4 regions of the Streptomyces sp. NPDC085932 genome follow, and region 3 is predicted to be linked to each of the others. Evidence: riboswitches for the same ligand, from Rfam matches in the RefSeq annotation. Region 3 holds a riboswitch; each other region holds the start of a gene.

Region 1 (7,087 bases), 940 kb from region 3:
CTTCTTCGAACCGACCAGATCCTTGATCTTGGCGATGACCTTCTCCGGGCCGACCGCGAAGGGCAGCTCAGTGACGATGAGGCCCTTGCGGCGGGCCGTCACCTGCTCCACGGAGACGGTCGCCCGGATCTTGAACGTGCCGCGGCCGGTCTCGTAGGCGTCCCGGATGCCGGAGAGGCCGACGATGCGGCCGCCGGTGGGCAGGTCGGGCCCCGGGACGTGTTTCATCAGGGCTTCGAGGTCCGCGTTCGGGTGCCTGATCAGGTGGCGGGCGGCGGCGATGACCTCGCGCAGATTGTGCGGCGGCATGTTCGTGGCCATACCGACCGCGATGCCCGAGGCGCCGTTGACCAGGAGGTTCGGGAAGGCGGCGGGCAGGGCGGCCGGTTCCTGCTCCTGGCCGTCGTAGTTGGGGTTGAAGTCGACGGTGTCCTCGTCGATCGACTCCGTCATCAGGCTGGTGGCCTCGGCCATCCGGCACTCGGTGTACCGCATGGCGGCCGGCGGGTCGTCGTTGCCCAGCGAGCCGAAGTTGCCGTGGCCGTCGACCAGGGGGACCCGCATCGAGAAGGGCTGGGCCATGCGCACGAGCGCGTCGTAGATCGACGCGTCGCCGTGCGGATGCAGCTTGCCCATCACCTCGCCGACGACACGGGCGCACTTGACGTACCCGCGCTCGGGGCGCAGGCCCATCTCGCTCATCTGGTAGACGATGCGGCGGTGCACCGGCTTCAGGCCGTCACGGGCGTCCGGCAGGGCCCGGGAGTAGATGACCGAGTACGCGTACTCGAGGAAGGAGCCCTGCATCTCGTCGACGACGTCGATGTCGAGGATCCGCTCCTCGTACGAGTCGTCGGGCGGCGGGGTCTTCGTGCTGCGGCGGGCCATCGCTGCCGGCTCCTTGCTGCTGCGATCCGGATCTGACGCCGACCATTGTGGACCGCCGCACTGACAAGCGGGACCAGGACCCGGTCCGGAAGGCCTTTCCGGCTCCCGGGACCAGGTCGGCGCCGGGAACTTCACCAGGGCTTCGCACGCTTGCATACAGTGGCAGGACCGGCAGGAAACCGCGGTTGTGAAGACCGCTCCGCGATCGAAGGGACGTACATGCCCATGGGTCACACGGCCACAGCCCAGGCAGGCTCCGGGGGCCTGACAGCGACCGAGCACCGCCTGGCCAACGGTCTGCGCGTGGTGCTCTCCGAGGACCACCTGACCCCCGTCGCGGCGGTGTGCCTCTGGTACGACGTCGGCTCACGCCACGAAGTCAAGGGGCGTACCGGCCTGGCTCACCTTTTCGAGCACTTGATGTTCCAGGGTTCCGCCCAGGTCAAGGGCAACGGCCACTTCGAGCTCGTCCAGGGCGCGGGCGGCTCGCTGAACGGCACCACCAGCTTCGAGCGGACCAACTACTTCGAGACCATGCCCGCCCACCAGCTCGAGCTCGCCCTCTGGCTGGAGGCCGACCGCATGGGCTCCCTGCTCGCCGCCCTCGACGAGGAGTCGATGGAGAACCAGCGGGACGTCGTGAAGAACGAGCGCCGCCAGCGCTACGACAACGTCCCCTACGGCACCGCCTTCGAGAAGCTCACCGCCCTCGCCTACCCCGAGGGCCACCCGTACCACCACACGCCCATCGGCTCCATGGCCGACCTGGACGCGGCCACCCTGGAGGACGCGCGCGCGTTCTTCCGCACGTACTACGCGCCGAACAACGCCGTGCTCTCCGTGGTCGGCGACATCGATCCGGAGCAGACGCTGGCCTGGATCGAGAAGTACTTCGGCTCCATCCCCGGTCACGACGGCAAGCCCGCGCCGCGGGACGGTTCGCTGCCCGAGATCATCGGCGAGCAGCTGCGCGAGGTCGTCGAGGAGGACGTCCCGGCGCGCGCCCTGATGGCCGCCTACCGCCTGCCCGAGGACGGCACGCGCGCGTGCGACGCCGCCGACCTGGCCCTCACGGTCCTCGGCGGCGGCGAGTCCTCCCGCCTGTACAACCGCCTGGTGCGGCGCGACCGTACGGCCGTCGCGGCGGGCTTCGGCCTGCTGCGGCTCGCCGGTGCGCCCTCCCTGGGCTGGCTGGACGTGAAGACGTCCGGCGACGTGGAGGTGCCGGTCATCGAGGCCGCCATCGACGAGGAGCTCGCCCGGTTCGCCGAGGAGGGCCCGACGGCCGAGGAGATGGAGCGCGCCCAGGCCCAGCTGGAGCGCGAGTGGCTGGACCGGCTCGGCACGGTCGCGGGCCGCGCCGACGAACTGTGCCGGTACGCCGTGCTGTTCGGCGACCCGCAGCTGGCGCTGACCGCCGTGCAGCGCGTGCTGGAGGTGACGGCGGAGGAGGTCCAGGAGGTCGCCAAGGCCCGCCTGCGCCCCGACAACCGCGCGGTGCTCGTCTACGAGCCCGTCGCCGACGAGAACGCCGACGCGACCGACGACGCCGACACCGCCGGGGAGACCGCAGCCGCGGCCGGCGACGAGAACGAGGAGGCGGCCAAGTGACCGAGCTCGCCACGATGGACTTCCACCCCCGGCCGCAGGCGGGCGAGGCACGGCCCTGGGCCTTCCCGGCCCCCGAGCGCGGCACGCTCGACAACGGCCTGACCGTGCTGCGCTGCCACCGCCCCGGCCAGCAGGTCGTCGCCGTGGAGGTGCTGCTGGACGCCCCCCTGGAGGCCGAGCCGGCCGGCCTGGACGGCGTGGCCACGATCATGGCGCGGGCCTTCTCGGAGGGCACCGACAAGCACTCGGCCGAGGAGTTCGCCGCCGAGCTGGAGCGCGCCGGCGCCACCCTCGACGCGCACGCCGACCACCCCGGTGTCCGGATCAGTCTGGAGGTCCCGGCCTCCCGGCTCGCCAAGGGCCTCGGTCTGATCGCCGACGCCCTCCGGGCGCCCGCGTTCGCGGACAGCGAGGTCGAGCGGCTGGTCCGCAACCGCCTTGACGAGATCCCGCACGAGCTGGCCAACCCCTCCCGCCGCGCCGCCAAGGAGCTCTCCAAGGAGCTGTTCCCGGCGGGCTCGCGCATGTCGCGGCCCCGCCAGGGCACCGAGGAGACGGTCGCGGCCATCGACTCCGCGGCCGTGCGCGCCTTCTACGAGAAGCACGTCCGCCCCGCCACGGCCACGGCCGTGGTGGTCGGCGACCTCACCGGCATCGACCTGGACGCCCTGCTCGGCGACACCCTGGGCGCGTGGACCGGCTCCTCGGCCGAGCCGCGCCCGGTGCCGCCCGTGACCGCCGACGACACCGGCCGGGTCGTCATCGTGGACCGCCCGGGCGCCGTGCAGACGCAGCTGCTCATCGGCCGGATCGGACCGGACCGGCACGACCGCGTCTGGCCCGCCCAGGTCCTCGGCACGTACTGCCTCGGCGGCACCCTCACCTCCCGCCTGGACCGCGTCCTGCGCGAGGAGAAGGGCTACACCTACGGCGTGCGGTCCTTCGCCCAGGTGCTGCGCTCCGCGCCCGACGGCACCGGTGCCTCGATGCTCGCCATCAGCGGGTCCGTGGACACCCCCAACACCGGTCCGGCCCTGCAGGACTTGTGGACGGTGCTGCGCACCCTCGCCGCCGAGGGACTGACCGACGCCGAGCGGGACGTGGCCGTGCAGAACCTGGTCGGGGTGGCACCGCTGAAGTACGAGACCGCCGCGGCCGTCGCGAGCACGCTGGCCGACCAGGTCGAGCAGCACCTGCCCGACGACTACCAGGCCACGCTCTACCGCCAGCTCGCCGCGACGGGCACGGTGGAGGCCACGGCGGCGGCCGTCAGCGCCTTCCCCGTGGACCGTCTGGTGACCGTCCTCGTGGGCGACGCGGCGCAGATCAAGGCCCCCGTGGAGGCCCTGGGCATCGGCGACGTCACGGTCGTGGCCGCCGAGTAACGGCACACGCGCCGAGGAGCCCTGGTTGTCTTCCAAGGCACCAGGGCTCCTTTATGCCCGAATTGGGACGGGAGTTGCCTGTCTGCCCTGTGGGATGCGCTACAAAAGCCCGGATCCGTTTGGGAATTGAAAGTGGCCCCGTTTAGCTTCGTCCGGGCTGTTCGTCAGGCAGTGCGCCGCACCCGCGGCACCGGACAGTCATCGCCGAGTCCCCGTACGGCGCGAGCCAGGGGAGCCGGGGACCCAACCGCAGTCCCTGGGGTGAATCGGACGCCCACGCGAGTCGCGAGGGGGTCCGTAGGAGACCTTCCTGCTCCGAACCCGTCAGCTAACCCGGTAGGCGAGAGGGAAGGAAAGGACCAGCCACTTCATGGCGTTCACACGCGCCACCGGCAAGCATCGCCGTCCCAGCAGGATCCAGCGCGGCACCGCCCGCGCGGCGGGCGTCGCGGCGCTCGCCACCACCGGCGTGATCGGCACCGTGGCCGCCCCGGCCTTCGCCGCCTCCGAGCCGGCCGTCGAGCAGACCGGCCTCACCCCGGTCGTCACCATGGGCGACACCGTGGCCCAGCAGATCGACGCCCAGGCCGTCGCGCAGAAGCAGGCGGCCGAGGAGGCCGCCGCCAGGCAGAAGGCCGAACAGGCCGCCCGTGAGCGCGCGGCCGAGGCCGCGAAGAAGGCCAAGGAAGCCGCCGAGAAGGCCCGCGAGGCCAAGGAGCGCGCCGCCCGCGAGGCCGAGCGCAAGCGCCTCAACAGCTTCGTCTCGCCGATCCCGGGCTCCTACGTCTCCACCGGTTACAAGGCCGGCGGCGCCGTCTGGTCCTCCGGCAGCCACACCGGCATCGACTTCCACGCGGCCACCGGCACCTCCGTCCACGCGGTCGGCGCGGGCACGGTCGTCGAGGCCGGCTGGGGCGGTGCCTACGGCAACCAGGTCGTGATCAAGATGAACGACGGGACGTACACCCAGTACGGCCACCTGTCGTCCGTCGGCGTCTCGGTCGGCCAGCAGGTCACCCCGGGCCAGCAGATCGGCCTGTCCGGCGCGACCGGCAACGTCACCGGCCCGCACCTGCACTTCGAGGCCCGCACGAGCCCCGAGTACGGCTCGGACATCGACCCCCTCGCCTACCTCCGCTCGCACGGCGTGAACCTCTGACGCCACCCGCTCAGCGCCCGAAAGGCCCCGGCTCACCGAGCCGGGGCCTTTCGGCATTCACCGGACCCCTGTCCAAAAAATATCCATGGATTCCGGGCTGCCGTCGGAAATTCCGGCTGATTGCAATAGAGTCACGGAACACACGTCACTCGTCGACGTTTCACGGGGATTAAGCGGAGGTCGGGTCATGCGTATTCCCGCGCACTCGGTGTGCACGGCCATCCGGGACGACATCGTCGCGGGTGTCCACGAGCGCGGCAGCCGGCTCACCGAGGAACTCCTCGCGCGCCGCTACGGCGTCTCGCGCGTCCCCGTCCGGGAGGCCCTGCGCACCCTGGAGGCCGAGGGCTTCGTGGTGACCCGGCGGCACGCGGGCGCGTGCGTGGCCGAGCCCACCGAGCAGGAGGCCGCCGACCTGCTGGAGATGCGCGGGCTGCTGGAGCCGCTCGGTGCCGCCCGAGCCGCCCAGCGGCGCACCGAGGCGCATCTGAAGGTCCTGCGCGGCCTGGTCCGGCTCGGCCAGGAGCGCGCCCGCAGGGGCACCAGCGACGACCTGCGTTCCCTGGGCGGCTGGTTCCACGAGACGCTGGCCCAGGCCTCGGGCAGCCCCGCCCTGATCGCCATGCTCACCCAGCTGCGCCACAAGATCGCCTGGATGTACGCGGTGGAGACGCCGGCCGATCCGGTGGAGTCCTGGACGGAGCACGGCGCGATCGTGGACGCGGTGGCGCGCGGCGACGGCGAGCGCGCGCGGGCGCTCACGGCGCTGCACACCGAGCGCGCGACGGCCGCGCACCGGCTGCGCCTCGGCCGGCCGCGGGAGCGCGCCGAGCATGTGAGGAATCCGCAACATGCCGTAAACAAGGCGAGCCTGCGGCATTAACACGGAAGCCGTATACAAAGAGTGGTGAATTCGCGGGGGATTATTTCTGCTGCCATTTTCCGGTCGGCGCGTCCCGCGGGCGGTGCGAATTCCTTGCCGCCGGTAGCCGGAAATGAGTGAAGCCGCACCGGCCGTGCAGGCCGGCGCGGCTTCACCCGCGGAAAAAACCGCTCGAACGACTCAGACGGTCTCGGGCAGTTCCTCGAGGCCCTCGGAGACCAGCTTTGCCAGCCGGTCCAGGGCGGCGTCCGCGCCCTCGGCGTCGGACGCGAGGACGATCTCCTCGCCACCCTGGGCGCCGAGGCCCAGGACGGCGAGCATGGAGGCCGCGTTGACGGGGTTGCCGTCTGCCTTGGCGATCGTCACCGGGACGCCTGCGGCCGTGGCGGCTCGGACGAAGATGGAGGCGGGGCGGGCGTGGAGGCCCTCGGCCCAGCCGACGTTGACGCGGCGCTCAGCCATGTGTTGCTGCCCTTCGCTGTTCAGGGTTGTCTAGACCAGTTTCCCACACGTGAAGCCGGGGGCGGACCTGTCGTTCCGCCCCGCGGGTGCCGTCGGATCGCGGCCTCGACCCGACTGACGCCCTCCACAGACTGCCTCGCGCCGTTGTCAGGCGCTAGCCGTACTCTGGGGCCCATGCAGACCTCGCCGGACCGGCACGAGTATCCCGCCCACTGGGAAGCCGACGTGGTGCTGCGCGACGGGGGTACCGCGCGCGTCCGGCCCATCACCGTCGATGACGCCGAGCGTCTGGTCAGCTTCTACGAGCAGGTCTCCGACGAGTCGAAGTACTACCGCTTCTTCGCGCCGTACCCTCGCCTGTCCGCCAAGGACGTCCACCGCTTCACGCACCACGACTTTGTGGACCGGGTGGGACTCGCGGCCACGGTCGGCGGCGAGTTCATCGCCACCGTACGCTACGACCGGATCGGCGCCGACGGAACGCCCGCGTCCGCACCCGCCGACGAGGCCGAGGTCGCCTTTCTCGTGCAGGACGCCCACCAGGGCCGCGGCGTCGCCTCCGCCCTGCTCGAACACATCGCGGCCGTCGCCCGGGAGCGCGGCATCCGCCGCTTCGCCGCCGAGGTGCTGCCCGCGAACACCAAGATGATCAAGGTGTTCACGGACGCCGGGTACACCCAGAAGCGCAGCTTCGAGGAC
Region 2 (7,087 bases), on a different contig from region 3:
GTGGACCCGGAGGCGGCCCTGAGAGCGGCGGCCCGCGCCTACCGGGACGCGATCAGGGACGCCGAGGGCTGAGCGGACCGGCACGGGGCAGCGGCAGCGGGCCGGATACGGTCGGGGGGTGACCGACCAGCCCCAGCCCCGCACGCCCACGACCGCACCCGCTCCCGCCCCCGACCTGTTCACCTGGGAGTTCGCGAGCGACCCCTACCCCGCGTACGCCTGGCTCCGCGAGCACAGCCCCGTCCACCGCACGCGGCTGCCCAGCGGCGTCGAGGCCTGGCTGGTCACGCGCTACGCCGACGCCAGGCAGACCCTCGCCGACCCCCGGCTCTCCAAGAACCCGGCGCACCACGACGAGCCCGCGCACGCCAAGGGCAAGACCGGCATCCCCGGGGAGCGCAAGGCCGAGCTGATGACGCACCTGCTCAACATCGACCCGCCGGACCACACCCGGCTGCGGCGGCTGGTGTCCAAGGCGTTCACGCCCCGCCGGGTCGCCGAGTTCGCGCCCCGGGTGCAGGAGCTCACCGACCGGCTCATCGACGGGTTCGCGGAGCGGGGGAGCGCCGACCTCATCCACGAGTTCGCCTTCCCGCTGCCCATCTACGCCATCTGCGACCTGCTCGGCGTCCCGCGCGAGGACCAGGACGACTTCCGCGACTGGGCGGGCATGATGATCCGTCACCAGGGCGGGCCGCGCGGCGGCGTGGCGCGGTCCGTGAAGAAGATGCGCGGCTACCTCGCCGACCTCATCCACCGCAAGCGGGAGGCCCTGCCCGCCGAGCCCGGGCCGGGCGAGGACCTCATCTCCGGCCTCATCCGCGCCTCCGACCACGGTGAGCACCTCACCGAGAACGAGGCCGCGGCCATGGCCTTCATCCTGCTGTTCGCGGGCTTCGAGACGACGGTGAACCTCATCGGCAACGGCACCTACGCCCTGCTCACCCACCCCGGGCAGCGCACCCGCCTCCAGGCCTCCCTCGCCGCCGGGGAGAGCGCCCTGCTGGAGACCGGCGTCGAGGAACTCCTGCGCTACGACGGCCCCGTCGAGCTCGCCACCTGGCGGTTCGCCACGCAACCGCTCACCATCGGCGGACAGCGCATCGCGGCGGGCGACCCGGTCCTGGTCGTCCTGGCCGCCGCGGACCGGGACCCGGAGCGGTTCGCCGACCCGGACGTGCTCGACCTGTCCCGCCGCGACAACCAGCACCTCGGCTACGGCCACGGCATCCACTACTGCCTGGGCGCCCCGCTCGCCCGTCTGGAGGGCCAGACCGCGCTCGCCACCCTCCTCACGCGCCTGCCGGATCTCCGTCTCGCGACGGACCCGGAGGAGCTGAGGTGGCGCGGCGGGCTCATCATGCGCGGCCTGCGGACCCTGCCGGTGGAGTTCACGCCCGTGTCCAGGTGACACACCCTCAGGATTGTGATCTTCACGTGATCTGCGCGGCATGAACTTGTGACAAGTGATCGTCTGCCGATACGTTCACCCATCAACGCGGCCGGGACGCCCGGCCAGCGGGTCACTGCTGTCTCGCGAAAGGTCTCCGTATGCTCTCCGGGAACGGTCGGCACCGTCGCCCCCGCCAGGCTCCGGCACTCCTCGTCGCGGCCGGAGTGACCGGCTCCGCCATCGCGATCCCGCTCCTCGGGGCCTCCGGTGCCAGTGCGGCGGACGGCTCGACCTGGGACCGGGTCGCGGACTGCGAGACGGGCGGCGCGTGGAGCCAGAACAGCGGCAACGGCTACTACGGCGGCCTCGCGCTGTCCCAGGAGGACTGGGAGAACCACGGCGGCCTCGAATACGCCGCGAGCGCCGACCTGGCCAGCCGCTCCCAGCAGATATCCGTGGCGGAGAGAATCCTCGCCGACCAGGGGGTCGGCGCGTGGCGCACCTGCGGACTGCTCTCCGGTCTCGAGCAGGGCGCTCCGGACCGGGCCGGCGAGTCCGACCCGTCCGATGAATCCGCTTCGTCCGGCTCGTCCGGCTCCTCCGGGCTGCTCGACTCGCTGGATCCGTCCGGGTCCTCCTCGCCTTCTTCGTCCACTGCGTCCCCGGCGGCTTCCCCGTCCGGCGCGCCGTCTGACGGCCCGTCGGCATTTCCTGACGAAACCGCCAAGTCCGACAAGTCGCCCGAGGCCTCTTCCGCGCCCTCGGCGCGGGAGGGGGCCGGCGGCTCACCGTCGGCATCCCCCGAGGCCGAGGCGTCCGGCAACTCCCGTCCGGACGGCGGCTCTTCCGGCCTCGCGGACACCGGCTCCGGCCGGCACCGCGGCCCCAGCGCCGACGAAGGCACCGGATCCGCGGACGGCTCCGCGGCCGGTTCCACGGGCCGGCACGCGGCGCGCGACGACGCGGCGGCCGACGAGGCGTCCGCAGGCGCCTACATCGTGGGTGTCGGCGACGACCTCTGGTCCATCGCCGACTCCCTCCGGATCAGCGGCGAATGGCAGGAGCCGGCCGCCGGGGACGAGAAGGCCGCCGAGGGTGGCAAGGCCGCCGTCGCCGCCGGTCAGACGCCTGGTCAAGCGGACGAAGCGGGCGAGAGGTAGTCGTTCGGGCAGTGCGGAAACGGCGGTGGAAGTCGCCCCGAAGCGGCGCGAGTTCACGCCGTGTTTCACACTTGATGTCCCATATAAGAGCGGTGAGAGATAGATCTCAGAAGCCCTGATCGTCTTTGAAATTCGGCGGAGCACCTGTCTACGGTCGTGATCGCTCGTCACCGCGAGCCCCGGCTGCCGCAACGCCGAATCCTGCCAGCGGCCGCCCGGGAACAGTCGTCGCGTCAAGCGCCGTAGGCAGGAGCGGGGGACCCAAGGTAGGTGCCCGACCGGCCGGTTGGCCGGAAGGGCTTGGGGTGAAGCCGTGTCCCGTGAGGGACGCGGCCGGGCAACTCAACCGGCCCGAACCCGACAGCTCACCTCGCAGGCGTCGGTGAGGGGATCCATCCATGCTGTTTTCCGGCAAGGGCAAGCACCGTCGTCCGTCCAAGGCCACCCGCGTCGTCGCGCTCGCCGGCGTCACCGGCGCCGCCGTCGCCGCCCCGCTGATGGCGGCCGGCAACGCCTCCGCGGCCACCGCCTCCGAGTGGGACGCCGTCGCCCAGTGCGAGTCCGGCGGCAACTGGTCCATCAACACCGGCAACGGTTACTACGGCGGTCTGCAGTTCTCCGCCTCCACCTGGGCCGGCTACGGCGGCACCAAGTACGCCTCCACCGCCGACCAGGCCACCAAGGCCCAGCAGATCGAGATCGCCGAGAAGGTCCTCGCGGGCCAGGGCAAGGGCGCCTGGCCGGTCTGCGGCAAGGGCCTGTCCAGCGCCGGCTACACCGGCGGCGGCTCCACCGACTCCGGCAGCTCCTCGCAGAGCCAGAGCCAGAGCCAGCAGAGCACCGAGTCCCGTGAGACCCAGCAGCAGCCGGCCTCCCGCTCCGACGAGCGCCCGGCCGCGAAGAAGACCGTCACCACCCCGACCGGCAAGAAGGTCAAGAAGGGCGACGGCGAGTACAAGGTCGTCAAGGGCGACACCCTGAGCTCGATCGCGGCCGAGGAGAAGGTCAAGGGCGGCTGGGAGAAGCTCTTCGAGCTGAACAAGGACATCGTCGAGGACGCCAACCTCATCTACCCGGGCCAGCAGCTGCACCTGAAGTAAGCAGCGGCCCACCCCCGTCCCCACGGGCTCCCCGCCCCGGTGCGTCGTCCCCCGTACGCACCGGGGCGGGGCTTTTTCGGCAACCGGCTTTGTTCCGTTCGGAAACAATTTACTCTCGGTTCTGTCCATGGGGTGGGCGACCCGGTGGCCGATCGCCCGGAGCCGGTTAGGCTCATGTCGCGAGCCACCGCGGCCCGCACCTCGCCGGGTCCACGCGACCCGCGTCACCGCGTCACATAAGAAGGAGATGCTCGTGCCGTCCATCGACGTCGTCGTAGCCCGGGAAATCCTGGACTCCCGAGGCAACCCCACGGTCGAGGTCGAGGTCGGCCTCGACGACGGCAGCACCGGTCGTGCCGCCGTCCCGTCCGGCGCCTCCACGGGCGCCTTCGAGGCCATCGAGCTCCGCGACGGCGACTCGAACCGCTACCTCGGCAAGGGCGTGGAGAAGGCCGTCCTCGCGGTCATCGAGCAGATCGGCCCGGAGCTGGTCGGCTACGACGCCACCGAGCAGCGGCTGATCGACCAGGCCATGTTCGACCTGGACGCCACCGACAACAAGGGCTCCCTCGGCGCCAACGCCATCCTCGGCGTCTCGCTCGCCGTCGCCCACGCCGCCTCCGAGGCCAGCGACCTGCCGCTGTTCCGCTACCTGGGCGGCCCCAACGCGCACCTGCTGCCGGTGCCGATGATGAACATCCTGAACGGCGGCTCGCACGCCGACTCAAACGTGGACATCCAGGAGTTCATGATCGCCCCGATCGGCGCGGAGTCCTTCTCCGAGGCCCTGCGCTGGGGCGCCGAGGTCTACCACACGCTGAAGAAGGTCCTGAAGAGCAAGGGCCTGGCCACCGGCCTCGGCGACGAGGGCGGCTTCGCCCCGAACCTCGGCTCCAACCGCGAGGCCCTCGACCTCATCCTGGAAGCCATCAAGGAAGCCGGCTACACCCCCGGCGAGCAGATCGCCCTGGCGCTGGACGTCGCCGCCTCCGAGTTCTACAAGGACGGCGTCTACACGTTCGAGGGCAAGGAGCGCTCGGCGGCCGAGATGACCGAGTACTACGCGGAGCTCGTCGACGCGTACCCGCTCGTCTCCATCGAGGACCCGCTGTTCGAGGACGGCTGGGAGGGCTGGAAGACCATCACCGACAAGCTCGGTGACAAGGTCCAGCTCGTCGGCGACGACCTGTTCGTCACCAACCCCGAGCGCCTGGCCCGCGGCATCGAGGAGGGCGCGGCCAACGCGCTCCTGGTCAAGGTCAACCAGATCGGCTCGCTCACCGAGACCCTGGACGCCGTCGAGCTGGCCCAGCGCAACGGCTTCAAGTGCATGATGTCCCACCGCTCCGGCGAGACCGAGGACGTCACCATCGCCGACCTGGCCGTCGCCACCAACTGCGGCCAGATCAAGACCGGCGCCCCGGCCCGCTCCGAGCGCGTGGCCAAGTACAACCAGCTGCTGCGCATCGAGGAGATCCTCGACGACGCGGCGGTGTACGCCGGCCGCAGCGCGTTCCCGCGCTTCAAGGGCTGATCGCCGAAAGGCCCGACCCGTAAGAGGCAGCGTCGTACGTACGTCCCCGTACTCGGTCCCGTACCGTGTCCGGGGACGTACGCGCGTATGACGGTGCAGCGGGAGGCGGACTGACATGGCCGTGAAGGACCGGGACCGGTTCTCCACCGCGACCAGGATCCGGCTGCTCGGCGAGCAGACCGCGGCCCGGGTCTACCGCTCCCAGACCAAGCGGCAGGCCCGCCGCTCCCGGTTGACCGGCCGGGCCGCGCTGCTCGCGCTGGTGATGTGCTCGCTGATCGTGGCCCTGGCCTACCCGATGCGGCAATACGTCTCCCAGCGCGCCGAGATCGAGGACCTGCGGCGCGAGCAGCAGCAGGCCCGCGAGCGGGTCGAGCACCTGCGCGACCTCAAGGCGCGCTGGCAGGACGATGCGTACGCCGAGCAGCAGATCCGCCGGCGGTTGCACTACGTCATGCCGGGGGAGACGGGCTTCATCGTGATCGACCCGCACGCGGCGAAGCAGTCGCGCACCGACCTCGGGGCGGCGGACCGCCCCTGGTACGCCAACGTCTGGGACGGGGTCGACAAGGCCGACGCCTCCGACCAGTGACGCGCCCCAGTGACCCAGCGGAACACCCAGAGAAAGACAGCCTGAAGACAGTCATGGAAACGCCCCCGCCGACCACCCCGCGCACCGAGCCCACCGACGCGGACGTCGAGGCCTTCAAGCAGCAGCTCGGTCGGCCCCCGCGCGGCCTGCGGGCCATCGCGCACCGCTGCCCCTGCGGACAGCCCGACGTCGTCGAGACGGCCCCGCGGCTGCCGGACGGCACGCCGTTCCCGACGCTGTACTACCTGACGTGCCCGAAGGCGAACTCCGCGATCGGCACCCTGGAGGCGAACGGCGTCATGAAGGAGATGACCGAGCGGCTCGCCTCGGACCCGGAGCTGGCGGCGGCCTACCGGGCCGCGCACGAGGACTACGTCCGCCGCCGCGACGAGATCGAGGAGCTGAAGAACTTCCCGAGCGCCGGCGGTATGCCGGACCGGGTGAAGTGCCTGCACGTGCTGGTGGCGCACTCGCTGGCCGCGGGCCCGGGCGTGAACCCGCTGGGCGACGAGGCACTGGCCATGCTGCCCGAGTGGTGGCGCAAGGGCGCGTGCGTGACGACCGCCGAGGAGGACGCCCAGTGACCCGTGTCGCCGCCGTGGACTGCGGTACGAACTCCATCCGCCTCCTGGTGGCCGACGCCGACCCGGCCACCGGCGAGCTGACCGACCTGGACCGCCGGATGACGATCGTGCGGCTCGGGCAGGGCGTCGACCGTACCGGCCGGCTCGCCCCCGAGGCGCTGCAGCGGACCTTCGCGGCCTGCCGTGAGTACGCCGGGATCATCAAGGAGCACGGGGCGGAGCGGCTGCGGTTCGTGGCCACCTCCGCCTCCCGGGACGCCGAGAACCGTGACGAGTTCGTGCGCGGCGTGCTGGACATCCTCGGCGTCGAGCCCGAGGTGATCTCCGGGGACCAGGAGGCCGAGTTCTCGTTCACCGGCGCCACCAAGGAGCTGACGGGCCGGGACCATCTGCCCAGGCCCTTCCTGGTGGTGGACATCGGCGGCGGCTCCACCGAGTTCGTCGTGGGCGACGACCGGGTCCGGGCGGCCCGCTCGGTGGACGTCGGCTGTGTGCGCATGACCGAGCGGCACCTGGTCCGGGACGGCGTGGTGAGCGACCCGCCCTCGCCCGAGCAGATCGCCGCGATGCGGGCCGACATCGAGGCCGCTCTCGACCTGGCCGAGGAGACGGTCCCGCTGCGCGAGGCGCGGACGCTGGTGGGCCTGGCCGGTTCGGTGACGACCGTGTCGGCGATCGCCCAGGAGCTGCCCGAGTACGACTCCGAGGCCATCCACCACTCCCG
Region 3 (7,087 bases):
AGGACGGGGTGGAACCCGACCTGGTGTGCGTGGCCAAGGCCCTCTCCGGCGGCTATGTGCCGGTGGGCGCCACGCTCGGCAAGGAATGGATCTTCAAGAAGGTCTACTCGTCCATGGACCGGGTGCTGGTCCACTCGGCGAGCTTCGGGTCGAACGCGCAGGCCATGGCGGCCGGCCTCGCGGTGCTTTCGGTGATGGAGAACGAGCAGATCGTCGCCAACGTCCGGGCCACCGGGGAGCGGCTGAGGTCGCGGCTGGCGGCGCTCACGGACCGGTACGAGATGCTCGCCGACGTCCGCGGGCGTGGTCTGATGATCGGCATCGAGTTCGGCCGGCCGAAGTCGCTGAAGCTGCGCAGCCGGTGGACGATGCTCCAGGCCGCGCGCAAGGGACTGTTCGCGCAGATGGTGGTGGTGCCGCTGCTGCAGCGGCACCGGATCCTCACCCAGGTCTCCGGCGACCACATGGAGGTGATCAAGCTGATCCCACCGCTGATCATCGGGGAGCGGGAGGTGGACCGGTTCGTCGACGCGTTCACGGCCGTGATGGACGACGCGCACAACGGCGGACTGGTGTGGGACTTCGGCAAGACACTCGTCAAGCAGGCCGTCGCCAACCGGTGAGGCCCCGGTCCGCCTGTCTTTGCCTGTGAGGCAAAGAATTTGCCGCTGAGGCAAGGCTCCGGCTGAATGGAGGCATGAGCTCCTCCGAGACCGAGCGGCCCGCCGGGGCCGGCTCGCCGGCCGACCCGGCCGGGGCACTGCCCGCGGTCGCCCCGCAGCTGCGGGCCCTGCGGCGCCAGGCCTCCCTGACCCTGGAGGCCGCGGCCCGCGCCGCCGGGCTGTCGCCCGCCCACCTCTCCCGTCTGGAGACCGGGCAGCGCCAGCCCTCGCTGCCGATGCTGCTCACCCTCGCCCGTGTCTACGGTACGACCGTCTCCGAGCTGCTCGGCGAGACGGTCGCCGGCCGGGACGCCGTGGTGCGCGCGGCCGACATGGAACCCACCGCGGCGGGCGGCTGGACCTACTGGCAGGCGGGTGCCTCCGGCCGCGGCATGCAAGCCCTGCGGGTCCACGTCCCGTACGGCTCCCAGGGCGACATCGTGCGCGTCCACCCCGGCGAGGAGTGGCTCCACGTGCTGCGCGGCCGGCTGCGGCTGCGCCTCGGGGACACCACGCACCGGCTGGCGGCCGGCGACAGCGCCCACTTCGACTCGCTCACCCCGCACCGCATCGCCGCCGACGACCACGAGGGCGTCGACCTGCTCTTCGTCCACACACTGCTGCAGAGCCCCACGGCCGCCCTGTGCCTGGGCCCGACCCCCGGAGACGCGTCATGACCGACATGGAGGAGAAGTTTCCCCGGGCCCTGTGGGTGCGGCTGTTCATCTACCTCGTCCTGGGGCACGTCTTCGCCGCGTTCGTCTACCTGCTGTTCGAGGTGGGCGCCAAGTAGCCGCCGTCCGGCGGCTCAGTCGAGGAGCCGCTCGCGCAACCGCTCCCGCGTCTGCGGGGTGAGCTTCAGCCCCTGCTCCAGGTAGGGGTCGACGCCGCCCCAGGTCTCCTCGATGGTGTCGAAGGCGGCCGTCAGGTACTCGGCGCGGGCGTCGAACAGCGGGCTGAGCAGCTCCATGACCTCGGGGGAGTAGGCCGAGGCCTGCGAGCTGCTGCGGTGCACCTTGTAGCGGCGGTGCTTGGCGTTCGACTTCAGGTAGTCCTCGACGATCGCGTCCCGCTCGACGCCCAGGGCGAGCAGCGTCACCGCGATGGACAGGCCCGCGCGGTCCTTGCCCGCCGCACAGTGCATCAGCGCGGGGACGCTGTCCTGCGCGAGCGCGTGCAGCACCTGGGAGTGCTCGGCGGTACGGTCCTTGATGATCATGCGGTACGAGGCGATCATCCGGTCCGCGCCCTTGCCGTCCGCGAGGATCGAGCGCAGCTGGTCCAGGTCGCCGTCGCGGACCATCCTCCAGAACTCGGCGCCGTCGGCCGGGTCGCTCAGCGGCAGGTTCACATTGCGCACGCCCGGCAGCTCGACGTCCGGGCCTTCGAGCTTCTGGTCGGCGGCGTTGCGGAAGTCGAAGACCGTGTGCAGGCCCAGCGTGGCCAGGAAGGCGGCGTCCTCCCCGGTCGCGTGCGCCAGGTGGCCGCTGCGGAACAGCACGCCCTGCCGCACCCGCCGCCCGTCCACGGTCGGCAGTCCGCCCACGTCGCGGAAGTTGCGCACTCCGGCCAGCTCGGGCTCGGTCGACGGGACCTGCTGTGTCACGTGGGCTCCTCCCCATCGGCGCCGCCGACGCGGGCTCGCCGACGGGCACCACTCGACCATACGACATGGCTGCCAGGGGCAATGAGTTGTCCACAGGCGTTGCCCGGAACGCCCACGGCCCTCGATGATGTTGCCGAATGATCGCACCTGCTCGTGCTTGTTCGAATCTGTGAGGGCTCGATGCTGGACATCTCCGAAGACGGTCGTACCTGGGTGCTCTCCGGGCCGGCCGGCAGCTACGCCGTGCACGTCACCGAGCGGGACGAACTGCTGCACCTGCACTGGGGCCCCAGGATCGCCCTCGCCGACGCCGAGGCCCTCGCCGTCCGCCCGCTGCCGGAGTACTGGCCCTTCGAGTCCCCGCTCGACGGCCGCGAGGAGTATCCCGTCGAGGGCGGTCCCCGGTTCGTGCGCCCGGCCCTGTCCCTGCGCACCGCCGAGCGGCGCGGCACCGAGTGGGCCTACGAGGGGCACGAGGCGCGGGACGGCGAACTGCGCCTGCGCTTCCGGGACGGCGGCCTGACCGTCACCCTGCACTACCGGATGCACCCCGACTCCGACGTCGTCGAGCGCTGGGCGACCCTCGACAACCGCGGGCCCGAGGTCGAGGTGCTGCGCGCCGACTCCGCCACCTGGACCCTGCCCGACCGGGACGCCTGGCGGCTGTCCCAGCTGCACGGCCGCTGGGGCGCCGAGTCCCGGCTGGTGCGCTCCGGGCTCACCCCCGGCGAGAAGGTGATCGGCAGCCGGCGCGGCCACACCGGCCACCAGCACCTGCCCTGGGTCGCCCTCGACACCGACGCGACGGAGGAGCACGGCGAGGTCTACGGCTGCGCGCTGGGCTGGTCGGGCTCCTGGCGGATCTCCGTGGCGCAGCTGCCGGACGGGCGCGTGCAGATCACCGGCGGCGCCGGCCACGACGACTCGGGCCTGCTGACCCTGGGCGCGGGGGAGTCGTACACGACACCCCTCTTCGCCGGGCTCTGGAGCGACGGCGGCTTCGGCGGCGCGAGCCGCGCCTGGCACGCCTACCAGCGGGCGCACGTGATCCCGGACGCCGGCCGGGACCGGCCGGTGCTGTTCAACTCCTGGGAGGCCACCGAGTTCGACATCTCCGAGGAGCAGCAGCGGGCGCTCGCCGAGCGGGCCGCGGCCATGGGGGTCGAGCTGTTCGTGGTCGACGACGGCTGGTTCGGGAGGCGCACCAGCGACCGGGCGGGGCTCGGCGACTGGACGCCCAACCCCGACCGCTTCCCCGGCGGGCTGAAGCCGCTCGCCGACCATGTGCACGGCCTCGGCATGCAGTTCGGCATCTGGGTCGAGCCCGAGATGGTGAACCCGGACAGCGACCTCTACCGCACCCACCCGGACTGGGTGCAGTACCAAACCGGACGAAAGCGGACGGAATTCCGCAATCAGCTCGTACTGAACCTGGCCCGGGAGGACGTCCAGGAGTACCTGTGGGAGCGGCTCGACGGGCTCCTCTCCAGCGCCCCGATCGACTACGTCAAGTGGGACTTCAACCGCTGCTTCACCGACGCCGGCTGGCCCGGGGACCCCTACCCGCAGCGCCTGTGGGTCGACCACATCCGCGCCCTGTACGCCCTGCTGGACCGGCTGCGCGCCGCCCACCCGGGCGTGGCCTTCGAGTCCTGCTCGGGCGGCGGCGGCCGGATCGACCTCGGCGTGCTCAGCCGCACGGACCAGGTGTGGACCTCGGACAACACCGATCCGCTCGACCGGCTCGCCGTGCAGCACGGCTTCAGTCAGATCCACCCCGCGCGCGTGATGGCCGCCTGGGTCACCGACAGTCCGAACGCCATGCTCAACCACCGGGCCAGTTCCCTCCGGTTCCGGTTCGTGAGTGCCATGGCCGGGGTCCTCGGCGTGGGCGGCGACCTCACGAAGTGGACGCCGGAGGAACTCGCCGAGGCGCGGGAGTGGGTGGGGCGCTACAAGGAGATCCGCCCGGTGGTGCAGCGCGGTGACCTCTACCGGCTGCGGCCCCCGGAGGGCGGCCTGAGCGCCGTGCAGTACGTCCTCGGCGACGAGACCGTCGTCCTCGCCTGGCTCCAGGCGCAGCGCTACGGCGAGCCCGTGCCGGCGCTCCGGCTGCGCGGCGTCGACCCGGCAGCGACGTATGAATGCCTCGAAACGGGCGAACTGTACCGGGGGGCCGTCCTGCGGCATCACGGACTGCGGATCGGTCTGGGCGGGGATCTGGACGCGACCGTGGTCCGGCTTAAGCGGAAGTAGTCATTCTTGTCCGAATAAGGCGCTTCGGTCGCTTCGCCATAACGTGCCCCGGTCGCAGAGGAGATGGGGCCCGAGTGCGTGACCATCGTCATATCCGTGACGATGCGTTGTTGCCATGTGCACGTAATTCGGGCGCCAATCAGGGTAATTGCGGAAAGTGAGAGATCCGTAATCCACGCTCGGTGACGGCAAATCTGCCGACGCGTCAAGGAAAACGCCCCTGCGGGCAACCGCAAGCTTGTCCCGTTGCGTCTTGGTCGCTTACGTTCCACACCAATCCGGACGGACGCCTAATCCTGCCGCCGCCCGGAGCCCGCACACACTGACCCGACGTACGGCAGGAGCGGGGGACCCACAGGTAAGACGCCTGTTCCGGTTCCCGGAACGGCTTGGGGTTAAGCCGCGCCTCGGCGCGGCCGGGCAGCTCCAGCCCGCACCCGACAGCTCACCTCGCAGGCGACGGAGAGGAATTCGCCATGCCCGCGAAGGGTAAGCACCGCCGCCCCAAGACCCAGCGTTTCACCCGCTCCATTGCCGTCGCCGGAACCGGCGGAGCGGCTCTCGCCCTTCCCCTCATGGGGGCCGCCGGCGCCCACGCCGCCACTCCGCAGTCGGCTCCGGAAAAGGCCGTCCAGGCCGCCCCGGCCGCCGGGAAGAAGGCCGCGGAAAAGGCCACCGGAGCGCGCACCTACACGGTGAGGGCCGGCGACTATCTCGCGAAGATCGCGGACGACCAGAACGTCAGCGGCGGCTGGAAGAAGCTCTACTCGGACAACCGTGACGCCGTCGGCGACGACCCGTCGCTGATCCACCCGGGCCTGAAGCTCTCCCTCGGCAAGAAGGCCGTGGCGAGCCCGTCCGAGGCGCCGTCCGCGCCGAAGGCCCCGGCCGAGAAGCCCGCGGAGAAGCCCGCCGGGTCCACCGAGACCACGAAGTCCTCCTCCGGCTCGTCCGCCGAGGCCGAGGCCCCCGCGAAGCCGGCCGCCGCCAAGCCGGCCGCCCAGAGCAACGCCAGTGGCTACAGCTCCCCGGTGGACGGTGCCACCGTCGGCACCCCGTACCGCATGTCCGGCAGCATGTGGTCCAGCGGCTACCACACCGGCGTCGACTTCGTCGTCCCGACCGGCACCTCCCTGAAGGCCGTCGGCGCGGGCACCGTCGTCTCCGCCGGCTGGGGCGGCGCGTACGGCAACCAGGTCGTCATCAAGCTGAACGACGGCCACTACGCCCAGTACGCCCACCTGTCCCAGCTCTCCGTCACGGCCGGCCAGACCGTGTCCGCCGGACAGCAGGTCGGCCTGTCCGGCGCCACCGGCAACGTCACCGGACCGCACCTGCACTTCGAGATCCGCACCGCGCCGGGCTACGGCTCGGACGTGGACCCGGTCGCCTTCCTGCGCTCGCACGGCGTCTCCGTCGGCTGACCGTCCGCGCGACCACCTGCCTGACACACGACCGAAGGCCGGACCCCGATCCCCGGGTCCGGCCTTCGGTGGTTCCCGGATCAAGCGGCTCGCCGGAACCGGCGTTCACCAGAGAACGCCCGTGACGGACCGGCTGTTCCGGAGTTGGCGAACACTTTAGGAGTGGCTTATCTCACCGCCCGTCAACCCTTGCCTACGGTCGCGTAGGCCACATTCGAAGGTGAATCATGAGCGGCTGTGGCAGACGATTCGAAGAGTGACAGCAGAGCAGTGATCGGGTCGTACGTGGCGGTGGGGGACAGCTTCACCGAGGGCGTCGGTGATCCCGGCCCCGACGGGGCGTTCGTCGGCTGGGCCGACCGGTTCGCCGTCCTGCTCGCCGACCTGCGGCCCGAAGGCGACTTCCGGTACACGAACCTCGCCGTGCGCGGGAAACTCCTCGACCAGATCGTGGCGGACCAGGTTCCGCGGGCCGTCGAGATGGCCCCGGACCTCGTCTCGTTCTGCGCCGGGGGCAACGACATCATCCGGCCCGGCACCGACCCGGACGAGGTGGCCGAGCGCTTCGAGCGGGCGCTGGCGCGGCTCACCGCGGTGGCCGGCACGGTGATGGTGACCACCGGGTTCGACACCCGGCGCGTGCCCGTCCTCAAGCATCTGCGCGGCAAGATCGCCACGTACAACGGGCATGTCCGGGCCATCGCCGACCGGTACGGCTGCCCGGTGCTCGACCTGTGGTCGCTGCGCAGTGTGCAGGACCGCCGGGCGTGGGACGCCGACCGGCTGCACCTGTCGCCCGAGGGGCACACGCGGGTGGCGCTGCGCGCGGGGCAGGTGCTCGGTCTCGACGTGCCGGCCGATCCGGAGCAGCCGTGGCCGCCGCTGCCGCCGCGGGGGACGCTGGAGGTGCGGCGGGACGATGTGCACTGGGCGCGGGAGTTCCTGGTGCCGTGGATCGGACGGCGGTTGCGGGGGGAGTCCTCCGGTGACCATGTGACGGCCAAGGGAGCGCTGTCCCCGGACGACATCCGGATGCGGATCGCTGCCGTGGCGTGAGATGCGCGGCGGGTCTGCGCGGCCCCGGTGCCTATGCCGGGCCGCTCGGCGGGGGTGAGGAGGGGGAGTCCAGGCCCAGTTCG
Region 4 (7,087 bases), on a different contig from region 3:
CAAGTGGGGCCTCGACATCGACGGCAGCCGAGCCCTCGACCTGCCCGACCTCTTCGGCAACGACAACCCCGTCGTGCTGGAGATCGGCTTCGGCATGGGCGAGGCGACCGCCCAGATGGCCGCCGCCGACCCGGACACCAACATCCTCGCCGTCGACGTCCACACCCCCGGCCAGGGCAACCTCCTGAACCTCGCCGACCGCAACGGCCTGTCCAACGTCCGCGTGGGCAACGGCGACGCGATCATCCTGCTCCGCGAGATGCTCACCCCGGACTCCCTCGACGGACTGCGCGTCTATTTCCCCGACCCCTGGCCCAAGAAGCGGCACCACAAGCGCAGGCTCATCCAGCCCGAGTTCCTGACGCTCGCCGCGACCCGTCTCAAGCCGGGCGCGCTCCTGCACTGCGCGACCGACTGGGAGGAGTACGCCGAACAGATGCTCGACGTGCTCACGGCTCACCCCGACTTCGAGAACACGCAGGCGGACGGCGGTTTCGCGCCGCGCCCCGACTTCCGGCCGCTGACTCGTTTCGAGGGCCAGGGACTGGACAAGGGACATGTCGTGAACGACCTCCTCTTCCGCCGCGTACCACACGCGGACCAACCCCCCGCCGGCGTCTGACCGCACCGCACCGCCCCTGGCACCTCTCCCGCCTGCGGACAGCGCCCCTCCGTCGTTAGGGTCAATGCCGTGGCCACCTGCCCCCCACACCCGTCGTACCCCAGCGCTCCCACCGACGGCGCCCCCACCGCCGGCCCGCTGCGGCACGCCCACTGGTGGCAGCGCCCCTGGGTGCGCTACGGCGCACCGACCACACTCCTCGCGATATCCGGCCTGGTCATCCTCGCGCTGGTCCGGGAGGAGACCGGCACGGAGGGCTTCCTGGTCGGGCTCGGGCTGGCCCTGCTCCCGGTGCCCCTGCTCATCGCCTCGTTCCGCTGGCTGGACCGCGTCGAACCGGGCCCCTGGCGCAACCTGGTCTTCTCCTTCGCCTGGGGCGCCTGCGCGGCGGCGCTGATAGCGATCGTCGCCAACAGCTTCGCCACGAGATGGATAGCGACGGCGACCGCGGACCCGTCCAGCGCGGACACACTCGGCGCGACCGTGATAGCGCCGGTGGTCGAGGAGACGGCCAAGGCGGCGGCCGTCCTCCTGGTCTTCCTCTTCCGCCGCCGCGACTTCACCGGCATCGTCGACGGCGTGGTCATAGCCGGCGTCACCGCGACCGGCTTCGCCTTCACCGAGAACATCCTCTACCTGGGCACCGCCTTCGGCACCGACCAGCTCACCGGCGGCAGCGGCATCGCCTCCGTCACGGCGGCCACCTTCTTCGTCCGCATCATCATGTCGCCGTTCGCGCACCCGCTCTTCACGGTCCTGACCGGTATCGGCTTCGGCGTCGCGGCGCTCTCGGCGGACCGCCAGCACCTGAGGCGCGTCGCCTTCCCGCTCGCCGGGCTGCTGCTGGCGATGGGCATGCACGCGATGTGGAACGGCTCGTCGTCGTTCGGCGAGTACGGGTTCTTCGCCGTCTACGCGGCGTTCATGGTGCCGATCTTCGGGCTGCTGACGTGGCTGGTGATCTGGACGCGGCAGCGGGAGCTGCGCACGGTTCGGACGGAGCTGCCCGCCTACGCGGTCGCGGGCTGGCTGGCCCCGGCCGAGCCGTACGCGCTCGGCTCCATGCGGGCACGCCGGATCGCCCGCCAGTACGCCCGCCGGCACGCAGGGAAGACGGCGGCACGGGAGGTGGCGCGGTACGAGGCGTACGCGACGTCGCTCGCGTTCCTGCGGCACCGGGCCCGCCGGGGCCGCGCCGGGCCCGACTTCGCCGTACGCGAGATGGAGCTGCTGGCGGCCCTGTGGCGGCGCCGGGAGGCGGCCCGCCCGGCCCTGGACCACGCGGCCCGGATCACGGCGCCTCCGGTCCCGGTGACGGCCCCGCCCTGGCCGATGCCCGGGGCGTACGGCCAAGGCCAAACGCACGGCCACACGTACGACCACGGCCACGCCTACGGTCAGATCCCCGCGTACGGCCAGATCCCCGCGTACGGCCACCCGGCGGGGTACGCCCCCCAGCCCACGCAGTACCCGGCGTACAACCCCTACAGGTCCTGACACCCGTCCGGGCACGGAAAAACCGGCAGCCCTGACGTCGGGGGGTCGTCGTCAGGGCTGCCGGTGCTTCTGCGGGCGCTCGTCGCTTACGGGTTGAGGCCCTTGCCCCGCAGCCAGGCCATCGGGTCGATGCCGCTGCTGGAGCCGGCGGCGTGGACCTCCAGGTGCAGGTGCGCCCCGGTGACGTTGCCGGTGGCGCCGACACGGCCGATGACGTCGCCCGTGCTGACCTTCTGGCCGACGCTGACGCCGATGGAGGACTGGTGCGCGTACCAGATCTCCGTGCCGTCCTCCAGGGTGAGGACGGTCTTGTAGCCGTACGAGCCGTTCCAGCCGGCCTCGGTGATGGTGCCGCTGTGGACCGCCTTGATCGGCGTGCCCGTGGGGGCGGCGAAGTCGAGGCCGGTGTGGTAGCCGGAGGACCAGTAGGCGCCGGCCTGGCCGAAGCTGGAGGTGATGGTGTACGAGGAGGTCGGCAGCGTGTACTGCTTGGCGAGGGCGGCGAGCCGCTCGGCCTCGGCCTTCTTGCGGGCCTCCTCCTCGGCCTTCCGCTTGGCCTCGGCGGCCTTGGCCTTGGCTTCCTTCTCCGCCTTGGCGACGGCCTCCGCGGCGGCCTTCTCGGCGGCGGCGGCGGCTTCCTCGGCGGCCTTGGTCTCGATCTGCTCCTGCTGGTGCTCGACCTGGGCCATGATCCGGGCGCGCAGGGCCTCGCCGGCGTTGGGGCCGCTCTGGTCGGTGTCCGCCGCGACCGTCGCGAGGTCGCTGAGCGGAGTGGCGGAGCCTTCGGGGGTGTCGTCGTCCGAGATGAGGGAACCCACCGAGGGAAGGTCCGGCACGGAGATCGACACCGGCGGCTTGCCGGTCTGGGCGCTGGCCATGCCGCCGGCGCCCACGGCGGCTATGACGCCGACGCCCAGGACGGTGGAGCTGCGGGCGAGCCCTCCGCCGCGCTGCTTGGTGACGCGATGCCGGCCACGGAGGGGACGGATGGACTCCGCGGTGGGGTTCCACTCCTGGAACGGGCCCTCGTCGGTGCGCTGACCGCCGTAGAAGACTTCGGTGTCGCGCTGTTCCGTCGCGAACGGGGCCGCGGAGGCAGGCCGGTTGGACGCCACGTGGGCGTACTCCTTTCCTTCCTTCTCGCCTACCGGGTTAGCTGACGGGTTCGGAGCAGGAAGGTCTCCTACGCGCGTATACCGGCCGTGCTGCCACGGCGGTATCCGCTCGATTCACCCCAAGTGGTGGTTCCCCGGTTCCCTTTCGGGATTCGGCGCGTGCGCACGGAGCCGCCTTCTGTGACGGCTGGGACGACCGCGCTGCGTTATCGAACGTTAATGGAGGCGCGGTGCGTATTCCAGCGGTTCCGCTTGATCATTAACCTTTTTCGCGCGGACGTACCTGCCATGACCGGCTTAAATCGGGCGAGTTGACCGCCTCTCAAGTGACAGACGGTTTTTGACGGTGTGTCAGTTGTTATGCGGAGCGGGAGGATTCGCTCACCCTGCGTGAAGAGCACCCTGCGCAGGAGAAGCGAAAGCACCGAGGGCCGGAACCCTTTCGGATTCCGGCCCTCGGCCTTCAGTAGCGGGGACAGGATTTGAACCTGCGACCTCTGGGTTATGAGCCCAGCGAGCTACCGAGCTGCTCCACCCCGCGTCGTTGTGATTCCAGTGTACGCCATGCGCAGGACAGCTCGTGCCACACCCGCCCCGGGACTCAGGACAGCAGGTGGCGGTTGGGTGCCTGGGCCCGCTCGGCGTGTTCCGGGAGCACGACGACCTCCGCTCCGGCCGCGGCCAGGAGCCCGCTGCCGTCGGCCCCCGCCACGAAGGTGTCCGGCTCGCGCCAGGCGGTGACCACCCGGCGCACGCCCGCGTCGAGGATCAGCCGGGCGCAGGGCACGGGACGGGAGGCGCGGCGGGCGCAGGGCTCCAGGCTGCTGTACACCGTCGCGCCGGGCAGCCGCGGGTCGGCCGGGTCGATCCGGGCCAGGGCCGCCTCCTCGGCGTGCACGACCGGGTCACCGCCTTCCCGGGAGTGCCCCCGGGCCAGTTCCGTACCGTCGGCGGCGACCACCACCGCGCCCACGCTGAACGCGGTGTCCGAGGGCGGGCACTGTTCCGCCAGCTCGCAGGCGAGGCTCAGCCACCGGTGGTCGGCGGCGGCGGGCAGGGCGCCGGTGCCCGGGGCGGTCGGCACGTAGCGCATGAGGACGACGTCCTCGATCCGCCGGGTCTCCAGCAGCCGGAGCCGGCCGCTCTGGTAGCCGCCGGGCCCGAAGAGGCGCGGGGCCTGCGGGTCGCCGACGAAGAGCGGGGCGAGGACCAGCTGGAGCTCGTCGGCGAGGCCCTGGGTGAGGAGCTGGGTGTGGATCAGGCCACCGCCCTCGACCATGAGCCGCCGTACGCCCCGGACGTCGTGCAGATGGGTGAGGAGCCGGCGCCAGTCGAGGTCCGGGCCGAGCGGGACCACGTCGGCGGCGATGCCGAGGGCGCGGGCGCGTTCGGCCCCGATGTCGGTCGTGTACAGCACCTTCTCGCCGCCGGTGTGCCAGAACCGGGCGTCCGGGTCGAGGTCGCCGGAGCCGCTGACGGTGACCTTGAGCGGGTACTCGGGCCGGCCGGCGGCCACCCGGGCGGAGCGGCGCCCGGGCGAGTTCACCAGCAGCCGCGGGTTGTCGGCGCGGATGGTGCCGGCGCCGACCAGGATCGCGTCGACGGACGCGCGGACCTCGTCGACCCGGTCGAAGTCGGCCGGGCCGGACAGCAGCAGACGTTCGGGGCCGGTGTCGTCCAGATAGCCGTCGAGGGAGACGGCGGCGGACAGCAGGACGTACGGGTGGGGCATCGACGCTCCGCGGCTGGTCGGGACGGCGGACTGGGCAGCGCTTGGTTCAAGTTTGAAACAAACTTACACTGGCGGCATGACGACTCGCTGGCTCACCCCCGAGGAGCAGCGCGCCTGGCGCGCCTACATCGCCGCCTCGCTGCTCCTGGAGGACGCGATCGACCGGCAGCTCCAGCAGGACGCCGGCATGCCCCACCTTTACTACTCCATCCTGTCCGTCCTGTCCGAGGCTCCCGACCGGCGGCTGCGGATGACCGACCTCGCCGAGCGGCTGAAGATCACGCGCAGCCGGCTGACGTACGCGGTGACGCGACTGGAGAAGGACGGCATGCTGCGGCGCGAGGCGTGCCGGGACGACAGGCGGGGCAGCATCGCGGCGCTGACCGACGAGGGGTTCGCCGTGCTGGAGCGGGCGGCGCCCGGGCACGTCGAGACCGTGCGGAGCTCCCTGTTCGACCGGCTCAGCACGGAGCAGGTCGGCCAGCTGGAGGCGATCTCCACGGCCATCGCGGAGGGGCTCCAGGAGGACGGGGCACGGCCGGCGGCGGACGACGTGCCGTGGCGGCGGAGGTCCTCCACACCCTGTTCGTGACGCGCGTCACACGACACCGTTCCGTCATTGCTTCAAATTTAAAGCAAGAGTAGGGTTCCGGCCGTGGGTCTGCTTCAAATCTGAAGCAACTCACCCGACGGCTGTGCAGCCGAGCAGGAACGGAACCCGGAGGCCCCGCATGCCCGACACCCCCAGCGTCATCGCCACCCCGCGCTCCCGCGTCCGGGTCCCGCTGCGCTTCCACGACGGCTACGAGGCCGACGCCGAGCTCGTCACCTTCCACGGCCTGGCCGACGGTCGGGAGCACGTGGCCGTCGTCCTGGGCGAGCCGGGCCCGGTCCCGCTGGTGCGGCTGCACTCCGAGTGCCTGACCGGGGACGTGTTCGGATCCGCCCGCTGCGACTGCGGCCCGCAGCTGCGCGAGGCCGTCGAGCGCATCGCCGAGCGCGGCGGCGTGCTCCTGTACCTCCGTCAGGAGGGCCGGGGCATCGGCCTCTACAACAAGCTGGACGCGTACGCCCTCCAGGACCAGGGCCTGGACACCTACGAGGCCAACGCGGCGCTGGGGCTGCCCGAGGACGCCCGCGACTACACGGCAGCGGCGCAGATGCTGCGGGCCCTCGGCATCGGCGCGCTGGACCTGCTCTCCAACAACCCCGACAAGGCAGCCCAGTTGCGCGATCTGGGCGTCGACGTCCGCGACCGGGTCCCGACCGGGGTGTTCACCACCGCGCACAACGTCCGTTACCTGCGCGCCAAGGTCCTCCAGACGCAGCACACCCTGCCGCTCGCGTCGCTGACGGAGCTGAGCGCCGGCTGAGCCGTCCGGGTCCGGATCCGGCACGGAACGGGACTGCTTGCCCCGTGGCTCTTCGGGTACAGCCTTTGAATGAGGGCGACCTCCGCAGTACCCGGAGCTTAGGAAAGTGACCGTTTCGTGACCGATCTCGACGGCCCTGGCGACCACCGGGCGAGGGGACGGGGCGATGGCCCGGAGGCCGTCGCGGCACAGATCGCCGATGCCGTGGAGAGCCTGGCGGCCCTGTGGGCGATCGCGGCGCAGGAAGCGTCCCTGCGGCTGTCGCCGCATCAACTGCGCGCGCTGCGCACCCTGCAGCTGACTCCCGGCCTCAACCTCACGTCCCTGGCCGACCGGCTCGACATCGGCCTGCCCACGGCCAGCCGCCTCTGCGACCGCCTGGCGGCGGCCGGTCTCCTGGAACGCGCCCCGCACCCCGGCACCCGCCGCGAGGTGCAACTCCGGCTCACCGCCCACGGCCACCACGTCCTGAGCGACGTGGCGGTGCGCCGCGCCCAGGCCCTGACGACGACGCTGGAGGCCATGGCACCGGCGGAACGGGCGGCGCTCCGCCGCGGCCTGCGCGGTTTCCTCGCCGCCCGCCGACGCCCGGCCCCGCGCGCGGACGACACGGAGGGACCACGCGGACCCGGTTGAACACGGGACGCGGAACGGTACGGCTGAGCACGGACGCCGTGCGGACACTCTGACGCGGGACGCCGCTCGGACCTCGCCCGAGCGCGAGACACCGCAGCGGACACGGTGTGCG

What was found. A riboswitch is a leader RNA that binds a small molecule or an ion and turns the genes downstream of it on or off. The one in region 3 is predicted to bind cyclic di-AMP.
Positions count from the first base shown of each region.
Region 1: it holds a riboswitch for cyclic di-AMP, as region 3 does, so the genes downstream of both, ACIGAQ_RS00455 (M23 family metallopeptidase) here and ACIGAQ_RS04225 (peptidoglycan DD-metalloendopeptidase family protein) in region 3, are expected to answer to the same signal.
Region 2: it holds a riboswitch for cyclic di-AMP, as region 3 does, so the genes downstream of both, ACIGAQ_RS30520 (transglycosylase family protein) here and ACIGAQ_RS04225 (peptidoglycan DD-metalloendopeptidase family protein) in region 3, are expected to answer to the same signal.
Region 4: it holds a riboswitch for cyclic di-AMP, as region 3 does, so the genes downstream of both, ACIGAQ_RS23365 (M23 family metallopeptidase) here and ACIGAQ_RS04225 (peptidoglycan DD-metalloendopeptidase family protein) in region 3, are expected to answer to the same signal.

Region 1 is NZ_JBITSJ010000001.1:112,159-119,245, forward strand. Features, by position in the region: gene ACIGAQ_RS00440 (DNA topoisomerase (ATP-hydrolyzing) subunit A) at 1-888, opposite strand, end outside; gene ACIGAQ_RS00445 (pitrilysin family protein) at 1,108-2,499, shown strand; gene ACIGAQ_RS00450 (pitrilysin family protein) at 2,496-3,884, shown strand; cyclic di-AMP (ydaO/yuaA leader) riboswitch at 4,077-4,242, shown strand; gene ACIGAQ_RS00455 (M23 family metallopeptidase) at 4,255-5,043, shown strand; gene ACIGAQ_RS00460 (GntR family transcriptional regulator) at 5,231-5,926, shown strand; gene ACIGAQ_RS00465 (HPr family phosphocarrier protein) at 6,107-6,388, opposite strand; gene ACIGAQ_RS00470 (GNAT family N-acetyltransferase) at 6,563-7,087, shown strand, end outside.
Region 2 is NZ_JBITSJ010000007.1:87,183-94,269, reverse strand. Features, by position in the region: gene ACIGAQ_RS30535 (nucleoside triphosphate pyrophosphohydrolase) at 1-72, shown strand, start outside; gene ACIGAQ_RS30530 (cytochrome P450) at 119-1,411, shown strand; gene ACIGAQ_RS30525 (transglycosylase family protein) at 1,552-2,553, shown strand; cyclic di-AMP (ydaO/yuaA leader) riboswitch at 2,782-2,947, shown strand; gene ACIGAQ_RS30520 (transglycosylase family protein) at 2,952-3,653, shown strand; gene eno (phosphopyruvate hydratase) at 3,907-5,187, shown strand; gene ACIGAQ_RS30510 (septum formation initiator family protein) at 5,303-5,779, shown strand; gene ACIGAQ_RS30505 (DUF501 domain-containing protein) at 5,833-6,363, shown strand; gene ACIGAQ_RS30500 (exopolyphosphatase) at 6,360-7,087, shown strand, end outside.
Region 3 is NZ_JBITSJ010000001.1:1,049,286-1,056,372, forward strand. Features, by position in the region: gene ACIGAQ_RS04200 (aspartate aminotransferase family protein) at 1-623, shown strand, start outside; gene ACIGAQ_RS04205 (helix-turn-helix domain-containing protein) at 698-1,339, shown strand; gene ACIGAQ_RS04210 (DUF6126 family protein) at 1,336-1,455, shown strand; gene ACIGAQ_RS04215 (tyrosine-protein phosphatase) at 1,471-2,268, opposite strand; gene ACIGAQ_RS04220 (alpha-galactosidase) at 2,449-4,524, shown strand; cyclic di-AMP (ydaO/yuaA leader) riboswitch at 4,835-4,996, shown strand; gene ACIGAQ_RS04225 (peptidoglycan DD-metalloendopeptidase family protein) at 5,001-5,948, shown strand; gene ACIGAQ_RS04230 (SGNH/GDSL hydrolase family protein) at 6,219-7,004, shown strand; gene ACIGAQ_RS04235 (TetR/AcrR family transcriptional regulator) at 7,036-7,087, opposite strand, start outside.
Region 4 is NZ_JBITSJ010000004.1:660,633-667,719, reverse strand. Features, by position in the region: gene trmB (tRNA (guanosine(46)-N7)-methyltransferase TrmB) at 1-622, shown strand, start outside; gene ACIGAQ_RS23370 (PrsW family intramembrane metalloprotease) at 692-2,119, shown strand; gene ACIGAQ_RS23365 (M23 family metallopeptidase) at 2,206-3,234, opposite strand; cyclic di-AMP (ydaO/yuaA leader) riboswitch at 3,246-3,402, opposite strand; tRNA gene ACIGAQ_RS23360 (tRNA-Met) at 3,702-3,775, opposite strand; gene ACIGAQ_RS23355 (dihydrofolate reductase family protein) at 3,836-4,966, opposite strand; gene ACIGAQ_RS23350 (MarR family winged helix-turn-helix transcriptional regulator) at 5,043-5,558, shown strand; gene ribA (GTP cyclohydrolase II) at 5,698-6,339, shown strand; gene ACIGAQ_RS23340 (MarR family transcriptional regulator) at 6,457-6,975, shown strand.